DNA from 4 places in the Sporosarcina soli genome. Region 4 is predicted to be linked to each of the others. Evidence: riboswitches for the same ligand, from Rfam matches in the RefSeq annotation. Region 4 holds a riboswitch; each other region holds the start of a gene.
The links. Region 4 has a riboswitch for thiamine pyrophosphate ahead of thiD (bifunctional hydroxymethylpyrimidine kinase/phosphomethylpyrimidine kinase). Riboswitches for the same ligand answer to the same signal wherever they lie in the genome.
Positions count from the first base shown of each region.

Region 1: it holds a riboswitch for thiamine pyrophosphate, as region 4 does, so the genes downstream of both, ACFPRA_RS18055 (thiamine phosphate synthase) here and thiD (bifunctional hydroxymethylpyrimidine kinase/phosphomethylpyrimidine kinase) in region 4, are expected to answer to the same signal.
Region 2: it holds a riboswitch for thiamine pyrophosphate, as region 4 does, so the genes downstream of both, thiC (phosphomethylpyrimidine synthase ThiC) here and thiD (bifunctional hydroxymethylpyrimidine kinase/phosphomethylpyrimidine kinase) in region 4, are expected to answer to the same signal.
Region 3: it holds a riboswitch for thiamine pyrophosphate, as region 4 does, so the genes downstream of both, tenA (thiaminase II) here and thiD (bifunctional hydroxymethylpyrimidine kinase/phosphomethylpyrimidine kinase) in region 4, are expected to answer to the same signal.

Region 1 is NZ_JBHSNO010000009.1:91,100-95,315, forward strand. It holds gene thiO (glycine oxidase ThiO) at 1-959, opposite strand, end outside; gene ACFPRA_RS18055 (thiamine phosphate synthase) at 943-1,548, opposite strand; TPP riboswitch at 1,633-1,741, opposite strand; gene ACFPRA_RS18060 (YebC/PmpR family DNA-binding transcriptional regulator) at 1,799-2,518, opposite strand; gene ACFPRA_RS18065 (phosphoribosylaminoimidazolesuccinocarboxamide synthase) at 2,840-3,523, shown strand; gene ACFPRA_RS18070 (superoxide dismutase family protein) at 3,653-4,207, shown strand.
Region 2 is NZ_JBHSNO010000001.1:546,124-550,339, forward strand. It holds gene ACFPRA_RS02670 (pyridoxal-phosphate dependent enzyme) at 189-1,103, opposite strand; gene ACFPRA_RS02675 (aldehyde dehydrogenase family protein) at 1,578-1,763, opposite strand; TPP riboswitch at 1,990-2,107, shown strand; gene thiC (phosphomethylpyrimidine synthase ThiC) at 2,289-4,064, shown strand.
Region 3 is NZ_JBHSNO010000008.1:221,955-226,170, forward strand. It holds gene ACFPRA_RS16305 (AAA family ATPase) at 1-757, opposite strand, end outside; gene ACFPRA_RS16310 (exonuclease SbcCD subunit D) at 754-1,911, opposite strand; TPP riboswitch at 2,060-2,162, shown strand; gene tenA (thiaminase II) at 2,325-3,017, shown strand; gene ACFPRA_RS16320 (ABC transporter ATP-binding protein) at 3,004-3,753, shown strand; gene ACFPRA_RS16325 (ABC transporter permease) at 3,750-4,216, shown strand, end outside.
Region 4 is NZ_JBHSNO010000007.1:226,713-230,928, forward strand. It holds gene abc-f (ribosomal protection-like ABC-F family protein) at 1-624, shown strand, start outside; TPP riboswitch at 900-1,007, shown strand; gene thiD (bifunctional hydroxymethylpyrimidine kinase/phosphomethylpyrimidine kinase) at 1,440-2,270, shown strand; gene thiE (thiamine phosphate synthase) at 2,263-2,922, shown strand; gene ACFPRA_RS14755 (DUF3238 domain-containing protein) at 3,048-4,216, shown strand, end outside.

The DNA.
Region 1 (4,216 bases), on a different contig from region 4:
GGCGCTAATAAAATCCCGTTGCGAAAATGACCTGCAGCCACATACATATTTTCTTTCTCGGGTATATGCCCGATATAAGGCAGCTCATCGACCGTTTTCGGACGGAGACCTGCCCAACGTTTCAGAACAGGGAAGCGGGAAAGTCCCGGGACGAAACGTTCCGCAATAGCATTCAACGCTAAATTTCCTGCGACGTTCGTCTGTAAATCTGTTTCATCAGGCTCCATGGTCGCTCCGACAACAAGCGTGCCATCCAAGCGCGGCACAACATAGCAACCTTGATGGAATAACGTATAGGGCAAGTCGATTCCCATCGCATCGAGTTGCATACATTGTCCTTTCACAGTCGTCATTTGCAGTCCCGGCAGTAGCTCGGCACTCGCCGCACCACCCGCGATGACAACATGTTTTGCGTTCCAATCGGCTATTCGATAACCTGCATCAACCGTCTCCACTTTTGTTACGTGAACATGTTCCGATAGGGTGGCGCCGAGTTTTTCCGCAGCCGCCCAAAACGCGAAGGCGGTCTTCTCCGGATGGACATGGACGTCAACCTCGAAAATGGAGGCACCGAATGGAGATGGAACAATGTCAGGCATCCGTTTACAAACTTGTTCGGGTGACAGATGAGTGGCCTCGTGCCAGCGTGATAAGGCCAGCCGTTCTTCTTCAGTCCAGGCCAATTGCAAGATCCCGCCTGTCGTATAACCGAAGTCGATTCCGGAATGATTGCGGAATTCTCGATAGAGCGCCTGACTTTCCTGTGCAAATGAATAGAATGTTTCGTTCAAGTATTCGGAGTGAGCACCAAGCATGCCTGCAGCCGCCTGCGTTGTACCTTGGGCGATGGAACCTTGCTCTAGAAGGTGAACGGATAACCCTGCTTTTGCCGTGTAATAAGCGATACTGCACCCGATGATCCCGCCACCAATTACGATGACATCAACCTCTCGTGACATTTTGCACCTCCCGATAACCGTCCGCTGCTTTTCGAGGATTGTCATGCCCGAAAATCGAAGACATGACGGCGACGCCTGCCACGCCAGCTTGCTTCAATGCCGGGAGGTGTTTAGGTTGGATCCCGCCAATCGCATAAACGGGAATGGGCTGTGACTCGACGATTTGAAAAAGCTCTTCCGTCCCGCGTGGAGGCAAACCTTCTTTTGAGTCCGTTGCAAATACATGTCCATAAAGTAGCCACTCAGCCCCAGCTGTATAGGCGGCTTCCGCTTCCTCGAAGGAGTGGACGGATCGCCCGAACGACAACGCGGGAAATTGCTGTTTGACAAGGGGGAGGGGTGCTCCATGTCCGGGTAGCTGCACTTTGTCCATCCCGGTCATGGCGGCGATATCCGCTCGTCCATGGACAATGATTTTGGATGCGTCAAATCTAGATTCTTTTAACTGTTCGATCAAATTAATCACTTCCGCATCGGTTTTCGATTTCTCCCGTAGAATGACCGCATCGATGGATGATTCGATAGCCAACAGCGTGTCAATCAGTCGTTCTGCTGTCATCTGGTTGTTTGTGACGGCAATCAACCGCATCAAAGCCCTCCTTTCCACACAAAAAGACCACTTCCCAGGTATGGAAAGTGGTCTGTCATTTACGCATAAGTATGCAGTTAAATAAACATAGACGCGCCACTTCCCTCCGCAGGTACGAACCTGTTCAGGTAATAAGGGTATCGGAGTAACACTCGTCTCTCAGTCCTTTAAAAGGATTCCCCTAATGGTCGAATTGATTATGAAATTATCAATCTGTCCTTAGCATAACATGTTTTCTGAATTGTAGCAATCAATCGTCCGAATCGACGTTATGGTAAACTTGTTGCACATCTTCCAAATCATCGAGTGCATCGATCATTTTTTCGAATTGTGCTTGTGCATCGGGATCGAGTTGGACATCATTTTGTGCAAGCATCGTCAGCTCGGCAACAGTGAATTCTGTGATTCCGACACTTTTAAACGCTTCTTGTACAGCGTGGAATTGGTCGGGCTCGGCATAGACGATGACCGCTCCCTCTTCTTCTAAAATATCCCGTACTTCGATATCCGCATCCATTAATAATTCCAGTACTTCATCGGCTGTTTTGCCTTCCAGAGCAAAAACCGCCGTGGCGTCGAACATATAGGAAACGGATCCGCTGACCCCCATATTGCCGCCATTTTTCCCGAAGGCTGCCCGCACTTCCGAAGCGGTACGGTTCACATTGTTGGTCAATGTATCGACAATGACCATTGAACCATTGGGACCGAAGCCTTCATACCGCAGTTCGTCGAAGTTTTCATCCGCTCCGCCTTTTGCTTTTTCGATGGCACGATCAATGATGGCTTTTGGTACACTATATGTTTTGGCGCGCTCCACAACGATTTTAAGGGCTTGATTTAACTCAGGATCGGGCTCGCCTTGTCTTGCAGCCACATAAATTTCACGACCGAACTTTGCGTAAATCCGGCTTGTATTTGCATCCTTTGAGGCTTTCTTTTCCTTGATGTTATTCCATTTACGACCCATAGGGGACCACTCTCTTTCGCTCACGGTTAGTATTACTTCAATAATTATACAACAGCAAATCGCCGGATGACGAGTGAAAACTTCAAAAAAATGGGGGACGGATGATTTCGGTTACTAAAGAAACAAGTAACGAAATCCGAACAAAGTTGAATTTCACTCCAATCAGCGAAAATAGAATGCCATATTTACGAATGATGATGTTAGTAACGATATAATAGTTCGTCTTTTGCGTTGAAAAAGGGAATTATGAAATTGATTCACATGTGAAATTGGCTTATAATAAAAAAGTAATCCATTTTCTTACGGAAAGGAAACGTGGACATGGAACTTATTTATCAAGGCAAGACGAAAGATGTATACAAATTAGAAGGCGGCAATGTGCTATTAAAATTTAAAGATGATGTGACGGGCGAAGATGGCGTTTTCGATCCAGGTGCCAATACGGTCGGTTTGACGATCGAGGGGGCAGGAAAGTCAGGTCTGCGTATGACGAAGTATTTCTTTGTGAAGCTAGCGGAGAAAGGGATTCCAACGCATTATGTCGATGCAAATATCGACGAGGTGTCAATGGAAGTGAAAGCCGCGACAATGTTCGGCAAAGGCTTGGAAGTTATTTGCAGATACCGTGCAGTCGGCAGTTTCTTGCGCAGATATGGTGCCTATTGCGAAGAGGGACAACCGTTGGATGCATTTGTTGAAGTGACGCTGAAAGATGATGATCGAAAGGACCCGCCAATTTCGAAGGACGGGCTTGCGCAACTCGGCATCTTGACAAAAGAGGAATACGATACGCTTGAAGCGTTGACGAAACAAATTTCTGATGTAGTGAAAGAAGAGCTTGCAGTAAAAGGTCTTGAACTGTACGACATCAAACTTGAATTCGGCCGTGACGGTGCTACGGGGGATGTCATGCTAATTGACGAAATTTCTGGTGGCAATATGCGCGTATACAAAGATGGTACGTATATCCCGCCGATGGATCTTGAAAAATTGGTACTAGCGTAAATGAAAACCCGCTATTCATTCCGAAAATGGAATGGCTAGTGGGTTTTGTTTTACTACGTGGAGGAATAAGTTTCCAGACTTAATTTATCACAGAATGGGCATCCTGCTGGCAGAAGAGGAGGATGCAAATTGAAGCATAATACCATATTGGCTATGAGCTTGTTAGCGTTGCTCGTTGTGGGAGGCTGCGCGAATAAAGGGAAGGCGTTGCCGGTAAGTGGAGAGAACGTCAAATCGGTAGTCGCACCGATTGTGAATACGAAGGGCGAAGAAATTGGTGAAGCCAGTTTTGTAGAGGCGGGAGATGGTTTGACGATTAGCATTCAGGCTGAAAATATTCCTGCTGGCGTGCATGGGCTACATATCCATGAAACTGGAGTGTGCACACCTCCGGATTTTACATCGGCAGGAGCACATTTCAATCCAACGAGTAAAGAGCATGGCTTTGATAATCCAAAAGGGTTCCATTTAGGGGATCTGCCGAATATTGAAGTGGGTGAGGACGGTAAAGTTTCCGTGAAAGTGACCACAGCTGAACTTACATTGAAAACGACTGCCGAAAATTCCATTCTCGATCAAGACGGCAGTGCACTTGTCATCCATGAAAAGGAAGATGACTACAAAACCGATCCGGCGGGCAATTCAGGTGCCCGCATCGCTTGTGCAGCCATTACACGCAAGTGAATAAAACGC
Region 2 (4,216 bases), on a different contig from region 4:
TCTATATTCCAACTTTAATTAACGTTCTTCATCAAAATGGAAATTGGGATGATAAGGAATAGAAGGAATTTCAAGACCAATTCCTGTGATTTTTGTTCTGCTGCAACTTCAATATGTACCATCATTTCATCATCTTACTATTTGAATTAAAATTGATTGTTGGTGCAATTCTTTATACTTTAGGAATTCTAATCTCTGATTTCCGCAAACAGTTCTCCGGCATTTCGGACATCCACATTCCCACCACTTACTATGAAACCAATACGTTTACCTTCCACTGAGAAATCACGATGAAACAAAGGAGTTAGACTGACTGCTCCCGCTAATTCGACGACTATTTTCAGACGGCTCCAGAGATAGTGCATCGTCGTTATCACACCTTCGTCCCTGACAGTGATCATATCGTCGACAAGTTCTCTGAGAATAGGGAAATTAAGATTCCCTAATGACGTACCTCGTAGCCCATCGACAATCGTCTGCGGATTGTCTATACGGTGGAGTTCACCGGTATTGAATGAACGTACTGCATAATCGACCAATTCAGGCTGCACGCCAATAACCTGACACTGAGGAAGCAAATGTTTACTACTAATAGCACTGCCGCTGAGCATTCCGCCCCCACTGCATGGAACCAAAAGATAGTCCAGTTCTCCGACCTCCTCAATTAATTCCTTGGCAGCCGTTCCCTGTCCGGCTATTACTTCCTCATTATCAAATAGCGGGATAAAGATATAACCGTTTTTATCGATCAGCTGTTGGGTCACATCCTCTCGCCTCTCCTTTGCCCGGTCGTAGTAGACAATATCGGCACCATAGGACTTGGCGGCAGCAATTTTCACTGGTGCCGTATCCGAAGGGACGACGACTGTTGTATGTACTTTCAACAAATTACCTGTCAGAGCGACAGCCTGGGCATGATTACCTGAAGAGTAAGTAATGATCCCTTTCCCGCGAACATCCTGTGGCAGAGAACTGACAGCATTATAGGCACCACAAAATTTGAACGCTCCGATGCGCTGTAAATTCTCACATTTTAAGAAAATCGTGTTTCCAGTCTGCTTATCAAGCAATTGTGAAGTCATTACCGGGGTTTTATGGGCCACACCTTCTAGACGTTTAGCTGCTTCCAATACCTTTTCAAACATTGACGAATCCCCTATTTGTTTTTGTGCTATTAAGATAATAACATTATTAATAGATCCCAGCTATTAAGATTCTTATTTAAGTTCATAAGGCATAAACAAATAAGGCTAATCTAAAGGTCACTAAATGCGGCCCACATAACGAAACATATATTAATGATTACCCATATTAATACTAATAAATTTTAATTCCGTCATGTCTTCAATAGCATATTTAACACCTTCTTTACCTATTCCTCTGAACTTAACTCTTCCATAAGGAATGTGATCGTAGCGTAGCTAGGAAACCTTATTAATCCACACTTCAACTGTTTCTGGTGCAATCTTCCATCAGTAAAGCCCAATAGATATCGATTTTGTAATCATTGGACCAGTATCCGTTGGCGGTTTAAGCGGATCACCTACATTTAGTTTCTTCGCTTCCACAACCAGTCTTTAAACAAGTAATGGATATATATTTTTTGGTGCGTAGATTCTTTGGACAGAAACACAAGCCTGCCTTGCAAAGGTAAAACCACCTTGAATAAAAGATGAGACACAAGCATCTAAATTTGCATCATTAAAATTGAGAATTGGAGCGTTAAATCCTAACCCTAACGTTACTTTTTTAGTCCCAGCCATTTCTTTGATCTTCTATCCAATGGAATTACTACCCTTAAAGGTCACTTTTTCACTCTAGGTTCAATTATTAAAGTTTCCCCTACTTCCACATCCATACCCATTACAATATTTAATGCACCTTTAGGAAGACTGGCTGCGGACAATATAAGACAAACTAATAGAACTTAATGTTGACATTTTTTTATTATTAGTTATACTTCGAATTGTTAGACCAAATAATTTAATGAGATTGAACTAGAGGTGTCCGGTTAGTCTGGGCTGAGAGGGAAAAAACGTTTAAGTTTTCCTAACTCTTTGGACCTGATCTGGCTCATACCAGCGTGGGGAAGTTTCTAAATTCTACTGATGACATGCATTCAATATGTATGTTTCATTTAGAGAGACTAGGTCCGTATTTACTTGGATCTAGTCTTTTTTGTGAATAAATCGTGTGTCATTATTCATGTTCTATGAATGAGGAACGACTTCCTTTGGACTGAGTTATGGTCTACCAAGAAACTAAAAAAAGAGGAGACGATTGACTTGATGGACAAAGAAATAGGGACTATGCCAATTCACATTTATGAAAGTTTTCCAGCGAGCAAGAAAGTGTACATTCAAGGTAGCAGGCCGGACATCCTTGTACCTGTAAGAGAAATTCAACTATCACCGACGATAACGGATAGAGGCGAAAGTGAGAATGAACCACTCCAAGTCTATGATACAAGTGGTAAATATACGGATGACAAATATAAAGTGGATATTCGCAAAGGACTCCCTACAATAAAGAAAAACTGGATCTTAGAACGCGAGGATGTAGAGGAATATGAAGGAAGAGAATTAAAGCCGGAAGATAACGGTTATAAAACGAATAACGAAAAAGAAAACAATAACTTTCAATTACCGAAAAGAAAACCACTACGTGCGAAAGAAGGTAAAAATGTAACACAGATGCACTATGCGAGAAAAGGAATCGTTACTCCTGAAATGGAGTTTATCGCAATACGTGAAGGCATGGATGCAGATTTTGTCCGTGATGAAGTCGCGCATGGAAGAGCCATTATCCCATCAAATATTAACCATCCAGAAACGGAGCCGATGATTATCGGTAGGAATTTTCATGTAAAAATAAATGCTAATATCGGAAATTCTGTGGTCACATCCTCCATTGAGAACGAAGTAGAGAAAATGACATGGGCAACTCGCTGGGGTTCAGATACAATTATGGATTTATCGACAGGTAAGGATATCCACACAACACGTGAATGGATTATCCGTAATTCTCCGGTTCCAGTCGGAACGGTCCCGCTCTATCAGGCACTTGAAAAAGTAGATGGAAAAGTGGAAGATCTTTCTTGGGAAGTTTACCGTGATACATTGATTGAGCAAGCAGAACAAGGTGTTGACTATTTTACTCTTCACGCAGGGGTATTGTTGCGTTATATCCCAATGACCGTGAAGCGTGTCACTGGGATTGTTTCAAGAGGCGGTTCAATAATGGCACAATGGTGCCTGATTCATCATAAAGAAAGCTTCTTGTATACTCATTTTGAAGAAATTTGCGAAATTATGAAGCAATATGATGTGTCATTTTCTTTGGGGGATGGTTTACGACCAGGTTCGATTGCCGATGCCAATGATGAAGCCCAGTTTGCAGAACTGGATACGCTTGGAGAATTAACGAAAATTGCATGGAAGCATGATATTCAAGTAATGATTGAAGGTCCCGGTCACGTACCAATGGACTTGATTAAAGAAAACGTTGATAAACAGATGGAAGTCTGTCAAGAAGCACCCTTTTATACATTGGGACCATTAACGACTGATATCGCACCGGGATATGATCATATTACATCCGCAATCGGGGCAGCAATGATTGGCTGGTTTGGTACGGCAATGCTTTGTTATGTAACACCGAAAGAGCATCTTGGTTTACCAAACAAAAATGATGTCCGAGAAGGTGTTATAGCCTATAAAATTGCAGCACACGCGGCTGATCTTGCGAAAGGCCATCCAAATGCTCAAAAAAGAGATGATGCACTTTCAAAAGCACGATTCGAATTCCGTTGGATAGACCAATTCAATTTAGGACTTGATCCAGAGCGTGCACTGGAATACCACGATGAAACATTACCAGCTGAAGGAGCAAAAGTTTCCCACTTTTGTTCGATGTGTGGCCCGAAATTTTGCAGTATGCGAATATCACATGATATACGGAAATATGCAGATCAAAATCAGATAGAAGAAAAACTTACAATCGAAAAAGGCTTGGACGATAAAGCAAAGGAATTTCAAAAGGTTGGCGGTACTCTATACATTTGAGACCACTTTGGAGGGGGGAGTGACGATGAAAGAGACGGATCTACTTTTGAATAAAATTGAACAATGCAAGCATCAACTCAAAATACTGGAAACAGCACTGAAAGAACTCCAAGAAAATTGTTCACATGATTATTATATAGTAGAGATTACAC
Region 3 (4,216 bases), on a different contig from region 4:
CATAAAAGGAATGTTCTTCCTCCAAACCAAGGACAACTTGCTGGACATTATAATGTTCTTGATCCAACACTTCGAAAATCGATGACTCACGTTCCGGGAGTAACGATAGAATTTGTTGGATATGTCCTTCGCTCAGTTGCATCTCATTCGACAGGTCCAATTGAGCTTCGTCTTTCTTTACTTTCAGTCTTTCTACGAGCTCACGATAAGGCTCCGTTTTGAAGATCTTTCGCATGATCGTCTCTTTGTTTTCGGTATCCGATGTGAGGAACTTCCGGAATTCCCCTTGCGGCAACATGACGATTTGGCTGAATTGCGCTTGCGTAAAACCGATGAGTTCTTCCACTTTCTTGTTAATTTCGGAGACGATTTGCCGATCGACACAAGGTACTTCCCCTTCCGCTGTCAATTCATGAAACGTACAACGGCCGGCCGTTTCGGATTTATTTCCTTTTTTTATGTAGGGAATTTGTCGCATAATGCGATATGTCCGCTGATGGATCATAAATGTCAATTCTACCGTCGTTTGAACGGCATCGTCCGCAAAATCGCTGCGCATCGCCTTGATATCTGTCCGATCTTCACCGCTTGCTTGTCCGTACAACGCAAAGCAGATTCCATCGAAAATCGTCGTTTTTCCAGCGCCAGTAGCTCCCGAAATAACAAACAACCGATTCTCTTTCAACTCCCTAAAATCGATCGTTTCCGTCCCTTTATACGGTCCAAATGCCGTCATTGTCAACTGAATCGGTCTCATGAGCCAAATCCTCCCTTCTGCATCACTTCGTGGAGCACTCCCACGAATAGCCCTTCCGTCTCTTCATCGGCTGCCTCCCCTTTCACCTCTTCGTAAAACGCTTTGAAAAGAGCAATGTCATCTTGTTTTTCATGTCTGATTTGCCCTTCACTTTCCAAACGCCCTTTCGGTAGCGTCATCTTCCGCTCGACATGCATGGCATTCGGATAGACCGACCGTATTTTCTCCATCGGGAATAAAACCGGTGTCTCATCAAGCAATTTGACAAAGACATAATCTTCACTGATCGGCTGTAACAGAATTTCTTCCATCGTTCCTTCGACAGTGCGCATATCATGCTGAGGGTTCAATGTACGCTTTTCCACACTGACTTGCCCGTCAGCATCCAATTCCACGACCAAAAATCCTTTTTGATGATGTTCTTCCGAAATGGAATATTTCAAGGGTGAACCCGCAAAACGGATCGTTTCATTCAACACATAATGCGCTTGGTGCAAATGGCCGAGTGCTGTGTAATGAAACGGTTCAAACAGATGAGCCGAAACATATTCCGCCCCGCCAATCGCCAATGGTCGTTCTGAATCACTCGTATTCGCTTCACTTTCCCCATGTGGTGTCACAAATGCATGGCCGACAAACACATGTCGTGCACGCTTCGCCATGTTTTGCTCAATGCCCTCGATTACTTTTTTCATCGCGTCGTTATGATTGGCAATCGTCTCGTCATCCTGTAGGTATTTGACAATGGAAGGATCCGCAAATGGGACAAGATGAAAATGGACTTCGCCGTGATCATCCGCCAACACAACCGGTTCGATCACTTGCGTCATCTGGCCCGCAATATGATAGCCGTTCGCGCGCATCAATCCGCTTCCGAAATGTAGACGACCAGGACTATCATGGTTGCCACTGACAGCCAAGACAGGCGTCTTCAATTCAATAGTGATTCTCTCAAGCACGTCATCCAATAGCGCAACCGCTTCCGTTGGAGGGACTGCCCGATCATACAAATCACCCGCAATGACGACTGCATCCGGCCTTTCTTCTTTGATTGCTTCGACGAATTGATCCAACACATGGCGCTGGTCATCGGTCATGTAAACCCCTTGTACCAGCTTGCCTAAATGCCAATCCGCTGTATGAAAAAACTTCAATGTCCTCTCCCCTTTGCACTTCTTTTCTTCATTTTACAGGACAAAGTCCGAAAAAGGAAACATACATTCCTTTCTTACTATTTCAACAATAAAGGTTGACCTTCCATTTCAACTATGCCTATAATGGGGGCGAATCCAATTGCATACGCTCCACCGCTAGGGGTGCTCAAACAGAGCTGAGAGAGGCATTGCCTTAACCCTTATAACTTGAACTGGTTAATACCAGCGTAAGGAAGAGGTGCTGACAATGAATTCTGCCGTTCTGTCTCTCGGTATGAGCACGCTGTCTACAACCCACTCCTTCTTCATGAGTGGGTTTTTCGCTTTATTTTGAAGATAAAGTGAGAGCCTTCGATGATTGCCAAAGCGGATGGAATGGATTGGTTTCAATAATTTAAGGGAGTGTTGGAAAAATGAAATTTACTGATCGCTTGCTTGAAAAGACGTTACCAATCTGGAGACAGAATCATAGTCATCCATTTGTACAAGGAATTGGCGATGGGACGCTCGATCCGGATAAATTCCGATTTTACATGGTACAAGATTATCTGTATTTAATTGATTACTCGAAAGTGTTTGCGATCGGGGCAGTCAAAGCGGACGATTTGGAAACGATGGGCAAGTTCGCTTCGCTCCTCGACGGTACATTGAACACGGAGATGGCCCTTCACCGAAGCTACGTGAAGCGATTTGGTATTTCCGAACAAGAACTTGAAACGGCAAAGCCTTCTCCTATCGTTCTTGCTTATACGCACTACATGTTGCATGTCTGTCAAAATGGCACAACCGCTGAAGTCATTGCCGCATTGCTTCCTTGTGCATGGAGCTATTGGGAGATCGGCAAGGAGCTCAATGCCATTCCAGGAGCTGCTGATCATCCATTATATGGGGATTGGGTGCGTATGTACTCCTCAGAAGAATTTGGGGAACTCGCCGGTTGGTGTATCGAACTGATGGACAAAGCGGCGGAAGGCAAACCGGAACATGAATTGCTGAAGCTAGAAGAGATTTTCCTCAATACGACTCGTTTTGAATATATGTTCTGGGATATGGCGAATACCAAACAGATGTGGCCTGGAGCTGAAACCGTCAATGTTAGCGTTTGACAAAGTAACATTCGGTTATGGATCGAATGACAACATCTTAGATCAGCTATCTTTCAAAATCCGCCCAGGCGAATTCATTTCGATTGTCGGGAGAAGTGGATCGGGGAAAAGCACGATTTTCCGCCTCGTTACAGGATTGGACGAACCGTCAACAGGAACCATTACACTGGACGGCAATCTGAACGGGCAGCGCCTCGGCAAGGTCGGTTATATGCCGCAACAAGATCTTCTATTGCCTTGGCGTACTGTATTGGAAAATGCCTGTTTACCACTTGAAATTGCCGGGATGAAGAAAAAGAGTGCCCATGAACAGATCATGCCTCTATTGCAAGAGTTCGGCCTTGCCGGAACGGAAAACAACTATCCGGAGGAATTATCCGGTGGGATGAAACAGCGCGTCGCTTTTTTGCGCGCTGTCCTCTCCGGCAATCCGCTCCTCTTATTGGACGAACCTTTTTCTGCGCTCGATGCTATTACAAAACTAGCGATGCAAGAGTGGTTGATCGAACGGTGGGAAAAGCGGACGGCCACCGTGCTCTTCATTACACATGATGTAGAAGAAGCACTGTTCTTATCAGACCGCATTTTCATGTTGCGGAATAAACCTGTCACATCTTTTGAAGAAATCGAAGTGCCACTGGGAAGACCTCGTTCACGGAATGATTTACATAATCCGGAGATTCTTCAATTGAAAGAACAATTGCTGTGTGCATTACGGGAAGAGGTGATGCAATGAAAAACGCATCTTCTCTGCTCATTGTCCTTCTATTTCTCAGTGTGTGGGAAATCGGAGCACGACTGGCCAATCAAGCATTCATCCTTCCTTCACCAATTCAAATTGCTATCAAGCTTTGGGAATTAAAAGAAGTACTGATTATCAATCATTTGCCCGTCACTTTACTGACCATCATCATCGGGCTCGCCATCTCAATTGTTTCAGGTACGGCAATCGCTGTTTGGATGTTTTCCAATCCTTCGGTACGAAAAGCACTCTATCCGATTCTGATCGCCTCCCAAATGATTCCTGTCATTGCATTGGCACCGATTTTCGTGCTATGGTTCGGCTACACAATTTGGAGTAAGGTGGCTGTTGCGGTACTGATCACTTTTTTCCCGATTACCGTCAATACATTTGACGGATTAGCATCCGGTAAGAAAGAAACGGAGGAACTGTTGTTAACGATGGGTGCAACGAAAAA
Region 4 (4,216 bases):
GGGTATGAAGGGAAGCTGTGGAAAACGGAAGGGATGACGATCGGCTATTTGAAACAAACGGTGCTCGATCTTCCGGATGTGACGATGGCAGAGTATTTCGATGTGGCAACTTTTCACGAGCAAGGCATGATCCGGACCAATTTGACGAATCTTGGTTTTACGCAAGCGCATTGGGATTTGCCGTTATCCGCGCTTAGCATGGGCGAACGTGTGAAAGTGAAACTGATGCAATTCATCTTGGAAGGGGCGGATGTGCTGCTGTTGGATGAGCCGACCAACCATTTGGACCTTCCTTCGCGAGAAGAACTCGAAAAGACATTGGAGTCATTTCCCGGAACATTGCTATTCGCTTCGCATGACCGTTATTTCACAGAGCGGATGGCGGATGGATTGCTAGTTTTTGAGAAAGGGACAATCAGGAAAGTGCCGATGACCTATGCGGAGTGGAAAGCGCGTGAGGATGCAATTCAACCAGAAAAGTCCGCAGAAGAACGATTGCGATTGGAAACCGAATTGCAGGCAGTGCTAGGACAGCTAAGTTTGCTGAAGCCGGGCGATAAAAAGTATGCGGAATTGGATCGGGATTTTCAAGCGCTGAGCAGGCGATTGAGAGAGTTGGATTGATTGTTGCCAAAGTTTAGGTGCAAGAAGACGCATGGTCCAACGATTTAAGATGGGAAGAAAACAAGATATTGGCGTTTATTGGGCCTATATTGGTGTATGGCGACCTGATATCAGCGTTTGTCGGGCGTTTATTGGCGTATAACGTCTTGATATTGGCGCTCAACGCGCATATATCGGCGAATTAATACTTTATACTTGATCAGGTGCCGTAAACACGAAACAAACCAGCATACCACACCAACTTATGCTACACTAGTTGCAAAGCCGAATAGTTGAACAACCACTGGGGGAGCCTTTTTTAAAGGCTGAGACGTGCATGGGTGCACGGACCCTTGGAACCTGATCCGGATGATACTGGCGTAGGGAAGTGGGCGCACCTTTGACAAACCTACAAATGGTAGCCGCTTCCCACCGTCACCGGGAAGCGGCTTTTTATCTTTATTCAGCAAATGTTTTTGTAATGAAAGCGTAGCGTCAGCTACAGAAGCCTCCCACCTCTATAGGTGATAAGTGCTTGTGGTGTTGGGCTTCTGTTCGATGGGTGTTCAAACGCCCGTTGAACGAAGATAAAGCCTCCGGCGGATGTCACAGATTTTGAAAGGAGTTTAAATGAAGGCAGGCTAAGTGCGCGACGTCCTAAAAGGAAAGTGCCTTAATTTCTGCAAAGATCGCAGAAATACGGCAAATCGAACTCTTCGCTGTTCGATTCGCAACGCCTGCATGACCTACATCCTGTAGGCCTCAAGCACAATTCAAAATCTGGACGCAATTTTGCTGAGGCGTAATTAATTAAAAAGAAAAGGGCGGGGAATCGAATGGTACATGTGGCTTTGACGATTGCAGGATCGGATAGTGGCGGCGGTGCGGGGATTCAGGCGGATTTGAAGACGTTTCAGGAACTCGGGGTGTTCGGGACGTCTGCTTTGACGGCGGTGACGGCGCAAAATACGTATGGGGTGTCGGCAATCCAGTCGATGGAACCATCCATCATTACCGCGCAGATTCAGGCGGTGAAAGAAGATTTTGCTGTACAGGCGGTCAAGACAGGGATGTTGTTTTCGGCGGAAATCATTCAGGCGGTGGCAGCTGAACTGCGTGATAGCGGTATTCCACTCGTCATCGATCCGGTGATGATTGCGAAAGGGGGCGCCTCGCTGTTGAGAGATGAGGCGGTTGACGCATTGAAGTCCGCGCTTATTCCTCTTGCGACTGTCGTGACGCCGAACATTCCAGAGGCGGAAGTATTGACAGGATTGGAAATAAAGTCGGAATCAGACATAGAAAGAGCGGCGGAACATATAATGGCTTTAGGCGCCCAATCGGTTGTCATCAAAGGGGGCCACTGGAAAGAAGCGCCGTTTGCAGAAGATCTGTTTGTTGGATCGGAAGGTACGCGTTTTTCAGTCCGCTCGCCATGGGTGGACACAAAAGACACGCATGGGACAGGGTGCACGTATTCCGCTGCCCTTGCCGCTTTTCTTGCGGATGGGGAGTCGTTGCCGGAAGCGGTCATTTCTGCGAAATGTTTCATCCATGCGGCCATTGAAAATGGCTTGGGTATCGGAGGCGGTCACGGTCCGACGAATCATTGGGCTTACAACCGTAAAGGTGGAAATCTAATGGAAGGGGTTGCGGTGATTGGATAAGAAGAAACTCAAATTGTATTTCATTCTCGGGACAGTGAATGTGGCAGGGCGCGACCCGCTTGTCGTATTGGAAGAGGCACTTAAGGGCGGCGTAACATGTTTCCAACTTCGAGAAAAAGGACCGGGAGCACTGGAAGGGGAAGCGTTGCGGTCATTTGCAGAAGCATGTAAAGAACTCTGTCATCGTTATAACGTTCCGTTTATCGTCAATGATGATGTCGCACTTGCGTTAGAGGTCAAAGCGGATGGCGTCCATATTGGCCAGGAAGACGGTGATATTTCAGCTGTTCGCCGTCAAATAGGTCCGTCGATGTTGCTTGGCGTGTCTACTCATAATGTAGAAGAAGCGCTAGCGGCAGCTGAAACAGGGGCCGATTATATTGGTATTGGTCCGATTTATAGCACAAAGACTAAAACAGATACACAGCCTGTCATCGGTCCGGAAATGGTTCGACGAGTGGCATCATTGCTACCGGGATTGCCGATCGTCGGTATCGGTGGTCTATCGGAAAGAAAAGCAAGGGCGGTCATTCAAGCGGGTGCTTCGGGAATAGCGGTTATTTCCGCTATTGCGGGGCAGGATGATCCGTTGGAAGCGGCACGCCGATTGAAAGGTGCAGTCCGTCTGTCATTGACGGGCGTGGAGATGTAAAGGTTAATAGTTAAAAAGGAGAGCCGTGACCCAGTTTGAAATGGGCCGGCTCTTTTGGCTGTAAGAGATGTTTAATGAATCCTCAAGTGTGCCACACTTTTATAAGGAGGGAGTGTGGTTTATCAATGAAAGAGACGGCGGTATTTGAAATTAAATCGGTCATGCATCGGCCAGATTTGATCTATTTTACGTGGAATGATGTTGGAGGACGATATCATGTTTACAAAGACGGTATCCATCTTTACGAGGGGACGGTGCCGGAATTTAGTGACGGCGATTTCAAGCATGCAAAACTCTATAATTATTCCATCGAGCGCGTAGTTGGCGGGGATGTGGTGGATGTCATCGCATTGCAAACATCCGCGTTCGCGGAAGAGAAGAATAAGGAAAATCCGCTGCAATCACTGGTAATGACAACAATTGTTGCAAAGACACAAATCGCGCTCGCTTGGGAGGAGATGAGAGACGTTCAGGAATATGATATCTACCGAAATGGGGTGTTTCTCCAAACGGTAGATGTGAATCGCTATATCGACCGGGATTTTGCGCTGGATGAGTCGTATACATACACTATCCATTCCAAGCGTCCGCTTTTGAAGTCGGAAGAACGGTTGAATGTCAGTAAATCGATCGCGTCTACGCTCTTTGACTGGTTGAATCGAGCGTCTTCCAAAGAGGAGGCAGCGATTGAAAGTTTCTCGGTGACAAAAGTGATCGCCGAACCCAAGAGATTGTTGACATCTGTCAGGGAAAGGGAAAATCTAGAAAAAGTTGATCGTTGGGCATTCCGCTATACGACTTTTTTGGCGGATGAGTGGGTGATGAATCCCCATCCGTTGACGTTAAACCGCTATTTCAAAGGGGATGACCGGGATTTCGATCCGAACGGTGAAAGCTTTCGTACCCGTGTTGATATTGAACTGGCCTATGATCTTGAACGGTCACCGCTTTTCTTCACGAAAAATATCGGTCCATCCATCGCCTACAACCGCTTGAAGCATTTTAGAGAAAAGGCGACCGCCTCTTTCGACGGGATTTCTGTGCAACGGAAGGATCACAAAGAAGGCGAGGCCGGTTTTCATCTGACACATGCTGTTGGGAATCCATTGACGACAGCGCCCAAAATCGATTATGAAGTACGGGCGGTGTTGCGCAGGGACGGTACATTTGATTTGACGGGGACGCATGATGCCGCCCCCCATCATGAAGTCTATTTAATGCAAGGATCAAGAAATGACTGGTTTCCGATTCATCAAGTAGAGAGTAAAGGCCTAGCATGGATGGCCCCTGTTGT